DNA from 3 places in the Luteibacter sp. P4_D7_3 genome. Region 3 is predicted to be linked to each of the others. Evidence: riboswitches for the same ligand, from Rfam matches in the RefSeq annotation. Region 3 holds a riboswitch; each other region holds the start of a gene.
The links. A riboswitch is a leader RNA that binds a small molecule or an ion and turns the genes downstream of it on or off. The one in region 3 is predicted to bind cobalamin.
Positions count from the first base shown of each region.

Region 1: another riboswitch for cobalamin. It lies ahead of AC1DSN_RS04645 (TonB-dependent receptor domain-containing protein); the one in region 3 lies ahead of metE (5-methyltetrahydropteroyltriglutamate--homocysteine S-methyltransferase).
Region 2: another riboswitch for cobalamin. It lies ahead of btuB (TonB-dependent vitamin B12 receptor); the one in region 3 lies ahead of metE (5-methyltetrahydropteroyltriglutamate--homocysteine S-methyltransferase).

Region 1 covers NZ_JBFUIT010000025.1:16,333-20,991, forward strand. The annotation lists gene AC1DSN_RS04645 (TonB-dependent receptor domain-containing protein) at 1-1,461, opposite strand, end outside; cobalamin riboswitch at 1,599-1,834, opposite strand; gene nagA (N-acetylglucosamine-6-phosphate deacetylase) at 1,881-3,026, opposite strand; gene AC1DSN_RS04655 (SIS domain-containing protein) at 3,044-4,078, opposite strand; gene AC1DSN_RS04660 (GntR family transcriptional regulator) at 4,094-4,659, opposite strand, start outside.
Region 2 covers NZ_JBFUIT010000118.1:1,478-6,136, reverse strand. The annotation lists gene AC1DSN_RS11995 (cobyrinate a,c-diamide synthase) at 1-149, opposite strand, end outside; gene cobO (cob(I)yrinic acid a,c-diamide adenosyltransferase) at 146-748, opposite strand; gene AC1DSN_RS11985 (hypothetical protein) at 772-1,353, opposite strand; gene btuB (TonB-dependent vitamin B12 receptor) at 1,378-3,255, opposite strand; cobalamin riboswitch at 3,375-3,604, opposite strand; gene AC1DSN_RS11975 (S1 family peptidase) at 3,773-4,659, opposite strand, start outside.
Region 3 covers NZ_JBFUIT010000016.1:7,949-12,607, reverse strand. The annotation lists gene metK (methionine adenosyltransferase) at 1-759, opposite strand, end outside; gene metE (5-methyltetrahydropteroyltriglutamate--homocysteine S-methyltransferase) at 1,011-3,302, opposite strand; cobalamin riboswitch at 3,499-3,717, opposite strand; gene AC1DSN_RS03310 (glycosyltransferase) at 3,807-4,659, shown strand, end outside.

The DNA.
Region 1 (4,659 bases), on a different contig from region 3:
ATTGATCGGCAGGAAGTTCGCATCGAAGCCGATCAGGTCGTTCACCCGCGTCTGGTAGGCGTTCACCGCCCAGTTCCAGATGCCCGGGCGGGCCGACAGGCCGATCTCGGCCGTGCGCGACTTCTCCGGGCTCAGGTTCACCGGCGCGCCGTACGGGTAGTACTCGTCGTTGAAGGTCGGCGCGTGGAACGCGGTGCCGTAGGAGGCGGTGACCTTCATGCCGTTGTCGAAGCGGAAGCCGTACGCGGCCTGGCCGGTGGTGTGGTTGCCGAACTGGTTGTTGTGGTCGTGACGTGCCGACAGCTGGATCTCATTGGCGCCGAAGATGCCCTGGTACAGCGCGAACACGCCGGTGTTCTCGCGCGTGTCCTTCAGGTAATCCGTGTCGCTCTTCAGCTTCTCCTGCTGGAAGTCCACGCCGACGCTGAGCGTCTGGCCCGGAGCGAGCGTGAAATCGTTCTGCCAGGAGGCCTGGTTGCGCTTGGAGTACAGGTAACCCACGCGCGCCTTGTCGACGCCGTAGTTCACGAAGTCCAGGGTCTTGTCGGCGCCGTTGAGGTAGTTGTCGGCGCGGTCCTGGTTCTGGCCCAGGCTGATCGACATGCGCCAGTTCTCCAGCGCGTTGAACGCGAGCTTGGTGCCGGCGACCTGCTGCGAGCGGCGGGTCAGGTTCTGGAAGTCACCGTCGTATTCGATGTCGCCCTTGCTACGCAGCCAGCTGCCGGTGAGCTCCGTACCGTCGTCCCAGCGGTAGCCGCCGGAGAGCGCGCCGTTATAGGTGCGGTAGGCGTCATGGTCGGGTTCGTCGGTGAAGCAGCCTTTGAAGGCCTCGCCCGCACCGACACGGCAGGCATTGATGCCCGAGGTGTACTGGCCGCCGAGGCTGGCGTTGTACCAGCTGTGCTGCGTGCCACCGGACAGGCCGAACTGGCCGTCGGTGTAGCCGTGGCTGCCACCGGTGACCGACACCGAAGGCGTGGGCGCTTCGCCGGCCTGGCCGTGGCGGGTGAAGATCTGGATGACGCCACCGATGGCGTCCGAGCCATACAGGCTCGACTGCGGGCCGCGAACGATCTCGATGTGGTCGATCTGGTCCACCGGCAGCTGCTCGTAGGCCGGGATGCCGGCACCGACCGTGCCGACGCGCACACCGTCCAATAGGACCAGGGTGTGCGAGGAGTTGGTGCCGCGCATGAACAACGATGTCTGCTGGCCGATGCCACCGGTGTTCGCCATGACGATGCCCGGCAGGCCGGTGAGCAGGTCCTGCACGCTGACCGGCTGCAGGCGCTCGATGTCCTCGCGGGTGATCAGCGTGACCGGGGCGAGCACTTCGTCGAGCGGCGTGGCCGCACGGTTGGCCGTGACCACCACCGGATCGAGCTTCTCGGCGGGAGCGTCGGCCGCGTGGGTGGCGGCGATGGACGACAGCAGGRCCATCGCGAGCAGGGTCTTCTTCATGGAGCCGTTTCCTTAGTGCGTCGCTAAAGGCGAAACGGAGGACAAACGGCGAACGGCATGCGGGCACGGATCGACCCGGAACGCTGTCCGGATCCGCCCTCCGCGAATCGCCCAACATAAAACGCCCCGCGAGTGTCGCGAGGCGAATGCATCGGGCCGGTCTCCGGACTCGCGTCAGCCACCTGCCGTGGCGGAACCCGGCGCCTTCCCGCTTTCGCAGTGGCGTATGGCCGGTTTCCGTAAAGACCTTCAGGCCTTCCTGTCGCTTACCGTTGCGGGGGCAGTGCCGGAATAGTCGCGAGGCGACGCACCGGCTTCCCGTTTCATCCCACCAGCGACCGCCGGCCGGGACACCCGAACGGCGCCACTCTAGCGGGCCGCCGGGTTCATGTCACGCGGATTTAACAAACGTGACGGTGTCAGCCGACGACGCGGACGCCACCGATCCAGGTCTCGACGACCTCGTGGTTGTGGTCCATCACGACCAGGTCGGCACGGTAGCCGGCGGCGATGTGGCCGTGGGTGGCGCCGAGGCCGAGGAAGGCGGCCGGGTAGGTCGAGGCCATGCGGGCGGCTTCGTCATAAGGCACGCCGACCATGTTGATCGTGTTGCGTACGGCCGTGGCCATGTCCAGCGCGGAGCCGGCCAGGGTGCCGTCGGCGGTCTGGCAGACACCGTCCTTCACCGTGATCGTCTCGCCCTTCAGCACGAAGGTCGGGTCGTCGGAGCCGACCGGCGGCATGGCATCGGTCACCAGCATCATCTTCTCGCGCGCCTTCGCCGCGATGGCGACACGCAAGGAAGCCGGATGCACGTGGTGGCCGTCGACAATCAGGCCGCACCAGCTGGCGGGATCCTCGAGTGCGGCGCCGACCACACCAGGTTCGCGGCTGGTGAACGGGGTCATGGCGTTGAACAGGTGCGTGAAGCCGCGAATGCCAGTGGCCAGCGCGTTACGCGTGGTGTCGTAGTCGGCGGCGGTGTGGCCGGCAGCGACGATGACGCCGTTGGCGACCAGCTCCTGCAGCACGGCGGCGCTGGCGCGTTCCGGTGCGAGGGTGAGCAGAGTCACGCCGCCGTGGCGGCGCGCGACCATCGCCACGTCACTCGCATCGGCGATGCGGAACTTGGCCGGATCGTGCACGCCCTTGCGTTCGGGCGCGATGAACGGGCCTTCGAGATGGATGCCGAGCACGCCGGGCACGCCCTGGGCCACGGCTTCGTTCACGGCGTCGATAGCCTTCGCCATGACGTCGACATCGTCGCTGATGAGGGTGGGCAGGAAGCCGGTCGTGCCGAACTTCGCATGCGCCTCGCCGATCCTGCGGATCGCATCGACGGTGGGTACGTCGTTGAACAGCACGCCACCGCCGCCGTTGACCTGGCAGTCGATAAAGCCGGGTAGCAGGGTGCGGCCACCGAGATCGTGGCGTTCCGCCGCGCGCACGCGCGGATCGGATGGCAGCGCGAGACCGGTGATTTTTCCGTCGTCGATGAGGACGGCAAAGCCACCCTGGAATCCGTTATCGGTAAGGACGCGGCCGTTGACGAGGGCGAGGGTCATACGAGGAACTCCATGAATCAGACGGTTTCCGTCACCTTGTTCAGGTGCGGCGGGACGTCGGGATTGAAGCCACGGCGCAGTGCGAGGGCGGCGGTGGCGCGATAGAAGCTCTGCACGGTGACCAGCACCGCGGCGATGGGTGCCGTGGCGACGAGCGGGAGGATGTCGTCACCCGTGGCACCCGGCGCGGCTACCCACACCTTGGCACCGCGCTTGCGGAACTCGGCGGCGACCTCGAGCACGCCGGGCAGGGTGTCGTCGTTCTGCGCGAAGAACAGCACCGGAAAATGGGGGCCAACCAGGGCCATCGGGCCGTGCTTCACCTCGGCCGCGCTGAAGGCTTCGGCATGCAGCCCACAGGTTTCCTTGAACTTGAGCGCGGCCTCGAGCGCACCGGCGAAACCAAAACCACGACCGACGACGAACAGGTTGTGCGCATCCACCAGCCCGTCGGTGAGTGCCGACCAGTCGGCGTTCCAACCGTGACGAAGCTGGGCGGGCAGCGCGGTGATCGCATCGGCGATCTCGGGCTTGCCGCTCCACCGGGCGGCGATGTGCAGGATGGCGAACAGCGCGCCGAGATAACTCTTGGTCGCGGCGACGCTGGTTTCCGGTCCGGCGTGCAGGGGCACGACGACGTCGGCGACATCGGCAAGCGGCGAATCCACCACGTTGACCAGCGCGACCACGTAGGCACCCGCCTTTTTCGCGGCCTCGGCATTGCGGACCAGGTCGGGGCTCTTGCCGGACTGCGAGACGGCCACATAGAGCGCGCCGTCGAGGCGCTGCGCCGCGTGGTAAATCGAGGTGACCGACGGCGAGGCCGACGCGGTGACGACGCCGAGCTGGGTTTCAAACACGTACTTGGCGTACATGGCCGCGTGATCCGAGCTGCCACGTGCGCAGGTGATGACCATGCGCGGCGGTGTGGCGCGCAGGCGCTCGGCGAGCGCCCCGATCACGGCTTCGTTGTTGGCAAGTTGCCGCTCGACGACCTCGGCGGTCTCGTGCGCTTCGCGGAACATCAGGGTGTCTTGCGGCTGGATCGTCATGGTCTGGTTGGCTCGTTAGTCGCTTTGCAGTTCGGCGACGAAGTCATAGATGTCCCCGCGGTACCAGGAACAGGTGAATTCGACGATCCGGCCGTCGTCGAGAAAGCTGCGGCGTTCGATGCTGAGTCCCGCGCTGCCGGCGCTCAGGCGCAGCAGTCGCGTCTGCGCGGGGCCGAGCACGACGGCACGCAGGCGTTGCAAGGCACGAAGCGGGCGGTTGCCCAGCTTGTCCAGGGCCTCGTAGAGCGAATCCTCGACCAGGTTCGGGTCGGGCAGGAGCGACAACGGCACAGCGCTGCGCTCGATGGCCAGCGGTTCGTCGCCGGCATAGCGCAGGCGATGCAGGCGGACCACCTGGGTGCCCGGCGACAGGTTCATCGCCATGGATTCCTCGGGGGTGACTTCGCCGATCGCCCGTTCGAAGAACTCGGAGCGCGGGTTGAGGCCGCGCGCACGCAGGTCCTCGGTGAAGCTGGTCATCCGCGAGAGCGGCTTGACGATACGTTCGGAGACGAAGGTGCCGGCGCCGTGGCGCTGGGTGAGCAGGCCGTCCTCGACCAGGCCACCGATGGCCTTGCGTA
Region 2 (4,659 bases), on a different contig from region 3:
ATGGGATCGAGAAAGTCAGGTCCGGTCTTGAACACGCGCACCCGGCGGCCCTGGCGCGCATGGGCTCGTGCCAGGGCGGCGGTGACGCTGGTCTTGCCCTGCCCCGAGGCTGGCGCGGAGACGAGCAACGCCGGGCAATAACGAGTCATAGCTCCACACCCTTCTGCGCACGAATACCCGCCTGGTACGCGTGCTTTACCACGCGCATCTCGGTCACCGTATCCGCGGCGGCGACCAGGTCGTCGGGCGCACCACGGCCTGTGATCACCACGTGCTGGCGCTCGGGCCGTGCCGCGAGGGCGGCCAGCACGCGATCGAGCGGAATGTATTGCTTCACCAGCGCTATGTTCAGTTCGTCGAGCAACACGAAGTCATAGCCCGGATCGCGGAGCATGCCCTCGGCCAGTTCCCATGCCGCCATGGCGGCCATGATGTCGCGGGCCTTGTCCTGGGTCTCCCAGGTATAGCCCTCGCCCATCACGTGATAGTCCAACGGGCCGTCTTCAAACATCCGGAAAAAGCCCTCCTCGCCGGTCGAGAAGCTGCCCTTGATGAATTGAACCACGCCGCAGCGGAAGCCGTGGCCAAGCGATCTGGCGAGCATACCGAAACCGGATGAGCTCTTGCCCTTGCCGTTACCGGTGTTGACCACCAGCACGCCACGGTCGATGGTCGCCTTCGCGATGCGCCGGTCGATTAGCTCCTTCTTCCGGCGCATGCGATCACGATGACGGGCTTCCTCGTCCATCTCTTGCCAGGGAACCGCCTCGTTCATGCGCGTGCCGTCTGGCCGTCACGCGCTTGCGGAAGGAAGCGGAACACCAGCGCCTGGACCACCTCCGACGCCAATACGTACCCGGCCGCCGCACGCACGAACAGCGGTGCCCACTGGGCGAAGCGCTGTAGATACTGAGCCATGTTCGGCTCCGTGTAGCGGCCGCCCAGCCAGTAGAACGCTCCGTTCGACACGGCATACGACAGCGTGGCACTGACCACGATACCCGCGAACACCAGGCCGTGCGAGGCAAGCGAGCCGTTGTAGCGCGGGGCGAGAAGACGGCCTGCATACCAAAGGACGGCGTAAGCAAGCGGGAGGAAGGCGTACGCCACCGTGATGCAGAAGTCGCTCACCCCGGCATAACTCACCGAGTACCAGTCGATCAGCACCGACAGGACCACGAAGCCGACGAAGGCCAGATGCTTGCGCAGATAGATGCCGCCAAGGAAGAACAAGGCCATGGACGCATCGGGTAGATGAAGGGCATCGCCGAAGTGATTGAAGCGCGTGGCGATCATCACTAGCGCGAACAGGCCGGCAACAGCAGTGAACAAGGAACGTGAGAGCGGCTTCATAAGGTGACCTCGAAGGTGGGACGGTTACGAACGGGGCTGGTAACGCAGGGTCAGCATCCAGTTGCGCTCCGGCTGGTTGTAATACTGCGCAGTCTCGTAGCGACGATCGAAAATGTTGTTCGCCGACAGTTCGATTTTCCACGCCGGGGCGAAGGCATAGGCCATGCGAAGATCGGTCAGCGTGTAGCCGCCCAGCCGGTTGGCGTTGGCGGTGTCATCGAAGCGATAGGCCGAAGCGAACACGCTCGCACCGACGCTGAACGCGCCGAAGCTGCGGTCGACATCGATATTTGCGGTGCGACGCGCACGACGCGGCAGCAGGTTTCCGTGCGTGTCATCGTCGCTATCGTCGATCGGCTGCAGCCAGGTGGCGTTTCCGGCGAGGCGCCAGTCACCGATGGTTGTGTCCGCGGCCATCTCGACGCCACGGATGCGCGAGCGGTCGATGTTATTCGCCCCGCCGAACGGGAACAGCGGACCACTCAGGCTCGAGTCGAACACGATCAAATGGTCGATCTTGTTCTGGAAGCCGTTGACGGACCAGTGGCCCCAGCCCGGCGTGCCCCGCAACCCCAGCTCCCAGTTCTTCGATGTCTCCGGGCCCAGATCCGGATTGCCGTAGTCGGGGAAATACAGGTCGTTGAAGGTCGGCGCCTTGAAAGCGGTGCCGTAGCTAGCGGTCACGCGCAAGGTCTTCGTCAGCGCATAGCCGTACTGGAGGCTGCCGGTGGTCTTGCCGCCGAACTGGCTGTTCTCGTCACGACGCACGCTGCCCTGTACGGAGCTGTCGCCGTACTCCTGCTGCCACTCGGCAAACAGCGCGTGGTTGCGGCGTGCATCGACGAGGTAGTCGGTGCTGCCAACCACGCGATCGCGTTGCCAATCGAAGCCCACGGTGGTGAGGCCGGCGCTCTCACCGACGCGACCGAGATCGGCCTGGAGGGAAGCGAGGTCACGATGCGTGTTGAACGTGTCGGCGTAAACGCCATTCTCGTAGTCGGTCGAAAGATCTTCGCTACGGCTCAGGCTGGCGGTGATCAGGATGTCCTGCGCCGGCTTGTAGCGCACGCGGCTGCCCAATACCTGTGTCGCCGACTGGGCAAAGTTGCTGCTGGTGCCGTCGTAGTGGTTGCGGCCTTCCGTACGCGTCGCCGTGGCGTCAGCGTCCCACTGGTCGTCGAAACGCCAGCCGCCCAGCAAAGACAGCGCATTATTCTTGTAACCATCCCTGTCGGGCTCATACGTGAAGCAGCCGGCGCCGCCCGGGCTGGGCTTCCCGCGGCACGCATTGATGCCGTCGGTCTGGTCATGGGTTGCCTGGACGGAGTACCAGCCTTGCGCACCGCGACCGGCGAAACCGACGGAACCGCTCGCCGCGTCGTATGAGCCCACGCCTACCGAGAAGTTCGGTACGAACGCGCCCTCGGGATGACGGGTGAAGATCTGGATGACGCCACCGAGCGCTTCCGAACCGTAAAGGCTGGAGTACGGACCGCGCACGATTTCGATGCGCTCGATCTGGTCGACCGGGATGTCCTGGAAGGCAGCAGTGCCGGAGGTGGCCGAGCCGATCTTGACCCCGTCCACCATCACCAGCACGTGATCGGATTCGGTACCGCGCAGGAACACGGACGTGGCCTTGCCCGGACCGCCGTTGTTGGCGATCGACACGCCCGGGGTACCGCGCAGCAGGTCAGCCAGGGAATGCGGCTGGAGACGCTCGATATCGGCGCGGTCGATCACCGTCGAGGCGGCGAGGACCTGGCTCTGGGTCTGGTCTGTGCGACTGGCCGTGACGACGACCTTGTCCAGATCGGTGGAAGCATCATCGGCGATGGCCGCAGCGGGCACGAGCAAAGCGATCGCGATGGAGACCGCGAGGGTGGAAGAACGAAATGACACAAAACAACTCCTGCTAACCGCGCCTACCCGCGCGGCATCAATGGCGAGGAACAGGAGGCGGGAAGACAGGATCGCGGAGGGCAAAAGGCCGACGGCAACCCACGACATGGCCCTCCGCCTGTCCGGTGTACCTCATGGCCGGTCTCCGGGCTCGCGAGCGCAGGGAATCCCTACCGGACGGCGCCTTCCCATGCCTATGGCACAGTGACTTGATGCCGACCTTTGCTCGCCTACCGTTGCGGGGGCAGCTCCGGAATGGTGGCAGCCTCGAAAGGCCGCGCACGTCACCGGATTCCCGTTTCAATCCTCGGCACTGAAGCCTTGGATCACCTTGGGCGCAAGTAGTGTATCCGAACGCGGCACACGGCGGCATAGATGGCCAATTAAAAGAAGGGTGCGCGGCCGAGCCGGCCGCTGAGTGCCCCAAAAGCCTTAAAAGGTTGCATCGAATTCCTTGCTGCCCGACCACAGCACGGTGTTGTGTTCACCGGTCAATCATCGTCGCCCCACAGGGCGATCAGTGCTCGCGAACCGTCGCGCCTTTCACCGCGTTGGCCAGCCGCTGCTTCATGACCGCATCCGACGGATTGGCGTCGCTTCCGTAGTACAAGGTGTAGAGCACGTTGGTATCGGCACCAGGCGTACCGAGCGTCGTGCCAGCCCAGCTCATGTCGGAGTCCTTGTACGGCTGTCCGTCCCCTGGGTGGGCGCGGGTAACGATGTCCTTCCAGCCGGAAAGATAATCGCGCGGCGAGTCAGGGAATGGCTTCGGATGCCGATTGATGCGTACGGCGGTGTACTTGTCCATATCCGGCTGAGCGCTAATGCCCGCGATACCCAGCGTCGCGCTGCCGTCGCGTCCCAGATAGCCGTAGCTGACGGCGAGCTCACCGTTGGCTTCGATCGGCTGCAAATCCGGGCCATAGCTAAGCGAGAATCCCGCCGGCGCGATGGAAAACCGCTTGCCGAAGTCGATGGCGAGATTCGCAGAGGCCAGCTCCGTGGGCACCCAGTCACCTTGCTGGAGGAATTCCTTCCAGGCAGCGAAGCTACCGTCGTAGGTCGTGGAGATCAGTCCGAGGAGGGTTTCGGTCTGGACGCTATCGGCGTGCCGGAAACGCGACTGCGTCTTCGACAGGAGAACGACATAACCGTCGGGCACGGGTAGCGAGTACACCTCGAGCACGGCGTCGATAGCCGGGAAGGCAAAGTCGCGATGCTGCCAACGCCGATGCCATCGATCGACGACGACAACGTCGCTGATGGGCGACCCGAGCGACGTCATCCTGACTTTCTCGTCGCCCACGTCACGCGTGAACGTGGAGGCTTTGAAGATCAGGTCCACGAGGCCGGCGGCGTCGGAGTACAGCTTGGCCAGGGGCAGATCGTCTGGCTTTCGCACAT
Region 3 (4,659 bases):
GGTGTCGACGATGATCTTGCGGCCGGTCAGGCCGCAATCGCCCACCGGGCCACCGATGACGAACTTGCCGGTCGGGTTGATGTGGAACTTGGTGCCCTTGTGCAGCAGCTTCGCCGGCAGCACGGGCTTGAGGATCAGCTCGCGCACGCCTTCGATGAGGTCCTTCTGCTTCACGTCCGGATCGTGCTGGGTCGAGAGCACGACGGCGTCGATGGCGACGGCTTCGCCGTTCTCGTAGCGCAGGGTGACCTGGCTCTTGGCATCCGGGCGCAGCCACGGCAGCGGCGAGTTCTTCTTCTTGCGGACCTTGGTCTGCTGCTCGACGAGGCGATGGGCGTAGTGGATCGCCGCCGGCATGTATTCGCTGGTCTCGTTGGTGGCATAGCCGAACATGAGGCCCTGGTCGCCAGCGCCCTGTTCTTCCGGCTTCTTGCGGTCCACGCCCTGGTTGATGTCCGGGGACTGCTTGCCGATGAGGTTCAGCACGCCGCAGGTTTCGCCGTCGAAGCCGACTTCCGAGGAGTTGTAGCCGATGTCGAGGATGACCTTGCGGGTCAGCGCTTCGAGGTCGATCCAGGCGCTGGTGGTGATTTCACCCGCGACGATGGCGACGCCGGTCTTCACCAGCGTCTCGCAGGCCACGCGGGCACGCGGGTCCTGGGCCAGGATGGCGTCCAGAACGGCGTCCGAGATCTGGTCGGCGATTTTGTCCGGATGGCCTTCGGAGACCGACTCGGAGGTGAAGAGGAAGTTGCTCATCGCAGGTATATATCCTTCTTTACGGATAAAGAGATAAATGGGGGCGCGCCATGATACACGGCCTTTGCCGGGTTTGCAGAGGGAAGGGTACGCCGGGGTGGTGACGATTGCATGGATGTTCAGGCGCCCGGGCCGTCCGAACGGCTGCGCGGTGCCTGGTGGGAGCCGCTTCAGCGGCGATCCGGGGGCGCCAGGGCGTTGCCCGATGGCGCGGGATCGCCGATAAATCGGCTCCTACCAGGCGGGTGCCGTCAGGCCACGGCGGCCAGGCGCTCCCGGGCGGCCTTCGCCACCGCCACCATGCCCTTCAGGGCCTCGGAGACCTCGGGCCAGCCTCGGGTCTTCAATCCGCAGTCGGGGTTCACCCAGAGCTGGTCGGGTCGGAGCACCTGGAGGGCCCGGGCGAGCAGGTCGGCCATTTCGACCTCGGTCGGCACGCGGGGTGAATGGATGTCGTAGACACCCGGACCGATCCCATTGGGATACTTGAAGCGGGTGAACGCGTCGAGCAACTCCATGCGCGACCGGCTGGTCTCGATCGAGATGACATCGGCATCCATGGCGGCCACGGCCTCGATGATGTCGTTGAACTCCGAGTAACACATGTGGGTGTGCACCTGGGTCGAGTCGCTGACCCCACCGGCCGTGATGCGGAACGCATCGACCGCCCATGCCAGGTAGGCGTCCCACTCCGCGCGACGCAACGGCAGACCTTCACGCAACGCCGGTTCGTCGATCTGGACGATGCCGATGCCGGCCTTCTCGAGGTCGTGCACTTCGTCGCGCAAGGCCAGGGCGATCTGCCGGCAAACGTCCGATCGGGGGAGGTCGTCACGCACGAACGACCACTGCAGCATCGTTACCGGGCCGGTGAGCATGCCCTTCATGGGTCGGTCGGTGAGAGACTGTGCATACGCCGACCACGCCACGGTCATCGGTGCGGGACGCGCTACATCGCCATAGATGATCGGCGGCTTGACGCAGCGCGAGCCGTAGCTCTGCACCCAGCCGAGCGACGTGAACGCATAACCGGCCAGCTGCTCGCCGAAGTATTCGACCATGTCGTTGCGCTCAGGCTCGCCGTGCACCAGCACGTCGATGCCGGCCTCTTCCTGGAAGCGAACGACACGCCGCACTTCGTCGCGCAGGATGCCGGTGTACGCATCGTCGTCGAGCTTGCCCGAACGGTGGGCGGCGCGGGCGATACGCAGGTCGTTGGTCTGCGGGAACGAGCCGATCGTCGTCGTCGGCAGGTCGGGAAGGTCGAAGCGCTCACGCTGCACGGCCGCGCGGAAGGCGAAGGCCGAACGACGCTGGCCGAACTGTGGGGTGAGCTGGCGTACGCGGGCGCGAACGTCGGCACGGACTACCTCGCCAGAGCTCTGGCGGCCGACGACGATCTCGTGCTGGCGATTCAGCGTTTTCCGCGCGGCTTCGTCGCCCGCGACGGCATCCGCGTAGCGACGCAGCTCGGCGATCTTCTGCCGCGCGAACGACAGCCATTCGGCGAGGTGTGACGGCAGGTGCTTTTCTTCGGAAACGTCGATCGGCACATGCAGCAGGGAGCACGACGTCGACAGCCACAGGCGATCGCTGCCGAGGCGTGCGAGCAGGCGATCCACGCGGGGAAGGATGGTCGCCGGATCGCTCAGCCAGATGTTGCGGCCATCGAGGACGCCGGCGGAAAGGACCCGGTCGGCCGGCAGGGCATCGAGTACGGCGTCCAGCTGGTCGGGCGCACGGGCAAGATCGACGTGCAGGCCGGCAACCGGCAACGATGTGGCAAGTTCGAGATTGGCACCGAGCTCACCGAAGTAGGTGGCGAGCAGGACGCGCACGCGGCCGTGTGCGGCGATAGCCGCGTAGGTGCGCCGGAAAGCCTCGCGCCACTCCGCGTCCAGATCGAGCACGAGCGTCGGCTCATCCACCTGCACCCAATCGGCGCCTGCCGCTGCGACGGCATCGACGACACTCAACCATGCCGGCAACAGGGCGTCGAGAAGAGCCAGCGGATCGCTGCCATCGACGGTCTTGGACAGGCGCAGGAAGCTGACGGGCCCGAGCAGGACAGGGCGTGCGACGTGACCGGCGGCGATGGCCTCGCGGTATTCGGCGACGACCTTGTCCGGGCGTGCCGTGAAGAATTGTCCCGCCTCGAGCTCCGGGACGATGTAGTGGTAGTTCGTGTCGAACCACTTGGTCATCTCCAGGGCATGCAGATCCACATCGCCGTCCTGATGGCCGCGGGCCATCGCGAAATAGCCCGCCAGGGGGTCGCGGGAGGCGAGTTCGCGGTAGCGCGCGGGGATGGCGTCGACCAGCACGGCCGCGTCGAGCACGTGGTCGTAGAGGGAAAAGTCGTTTACCGGGACACTGTCGGCCCCGGCGTCGCGAGCGAGCTTCCAGTGGCGCTGGCGCAGTTCGCGCGCGACGGCGAGCAGTTCGTCGGCGCGGCTTTCTCCCTTCCAGTGGCTCTCGAGGGCGCGCTTGAGTTCGCGGCGTCGGCCGATGCGGGGGAAGCCCGGGTAAGTTACGTGTGGCATGGATAATTCCTCTTCGTGGCAAAGAGGAGGGAAGGGCGGCTGGTCGCGAACGCACGCGGACTGCCGCGACGAGGCATGGCAGGCGTGGGGCGTCATGCAGGCTAGCCGTCGACCTTCGCCCCCGCGGGCGAACCGGATGCCGCCCCTTGCGGAGCGCCCATCCAGGTCGGGCGGACCGTCCGCGCCCATGACGGCGCGAACGGTCCGGTCGGCGGCAGGTCTTCGGGCTCGTGGATGTGGCACCGGGCTGGTGCCGCCTTGTTCGTCGCTTCCCGGATCCCGTTCGATCCAGTGCCTGTGACGGACTCGTCTCCACATACCGCTGCGGGGCAGCGCCGGATTGACACCGGCTTCCCTCTTGGCTTTATCTCTCTATTCGAATAAAGAGATAAAGACCGCTAACGGGCGGAAAATTAGCCGTATGGACGCCTGAAGTCAATCGATGGCGATGCATCGCCTCGACATCCTGGCGGCGACCATGTGCCGACACCCAGGGAGCGCCACATGACCGCAAGACACATCGTGATGGCGACGGTCGGCTCGCAGGGCGACCTTTTCCCGTTTCTGGCCGCGGGGCGGGAGCTTCGGCAGCGTGGGTATCGTGTGACGATTGGCGCCCACGGCATTCATCGGGACGCCGTGGGCGAGGCGGGGCTCGATTTCGTGCTCGCCAGCGGCATCGCCGAGCCCGAAGACAAGGCGGCGTTCGCGGCGAGGGCCTTTCATCCCTGGCGCGGACCGCGCTTCGTGGTTCGCGACCTCGCCGCCGCGGACGTCGCGAGCAGCTATGCGGCGCTCGCGCCCGTTTGTGCCGATGCGGATGCCATCGTCACCTCCACGCTGGCGTTCGCCGGACAGATCCTTGGCGAGACCCGACGGATCACCTGGCTATCGGCGGCGCTGTCGCCTGCCGTCTTTCTTTCTGCCTTCGATCCACCCGCCACGGGCATCGAGTGGCTGGACCGGTTCCTGCGATCGTCGCCCCGGCGTGGTGCCTGGGTGCGTCGCATCGGCGAAACGGTAACCTCGCCCTGGACGAAAGCGGTGCGAAGCTTCCGGCAATCGCTGGGGCTCGCAACGGTGTCCGCGTGGGGCGATCCGTTTCATCGCGGTCAGCACGCGCGCGATGGCGTGCTGGCCATGTACTCGCCCTTGCTGGGCCGCCCACCACCGGATTCGCCCGCACACACCGTGGCGACGGGCTATTGCCGCTACGTGCCGTCGGGGGATGTGCTTCCGCCAGATCTGGCCGCGTTCCTCGATGCCGGGGACGCTCCGTTGGTGTTCACCCTTGGCTCGGCCGCGGTGCACGCCGGTGAGGCCTTCCTTCGCGAAAGCATGACGACGGCGGCCGCGC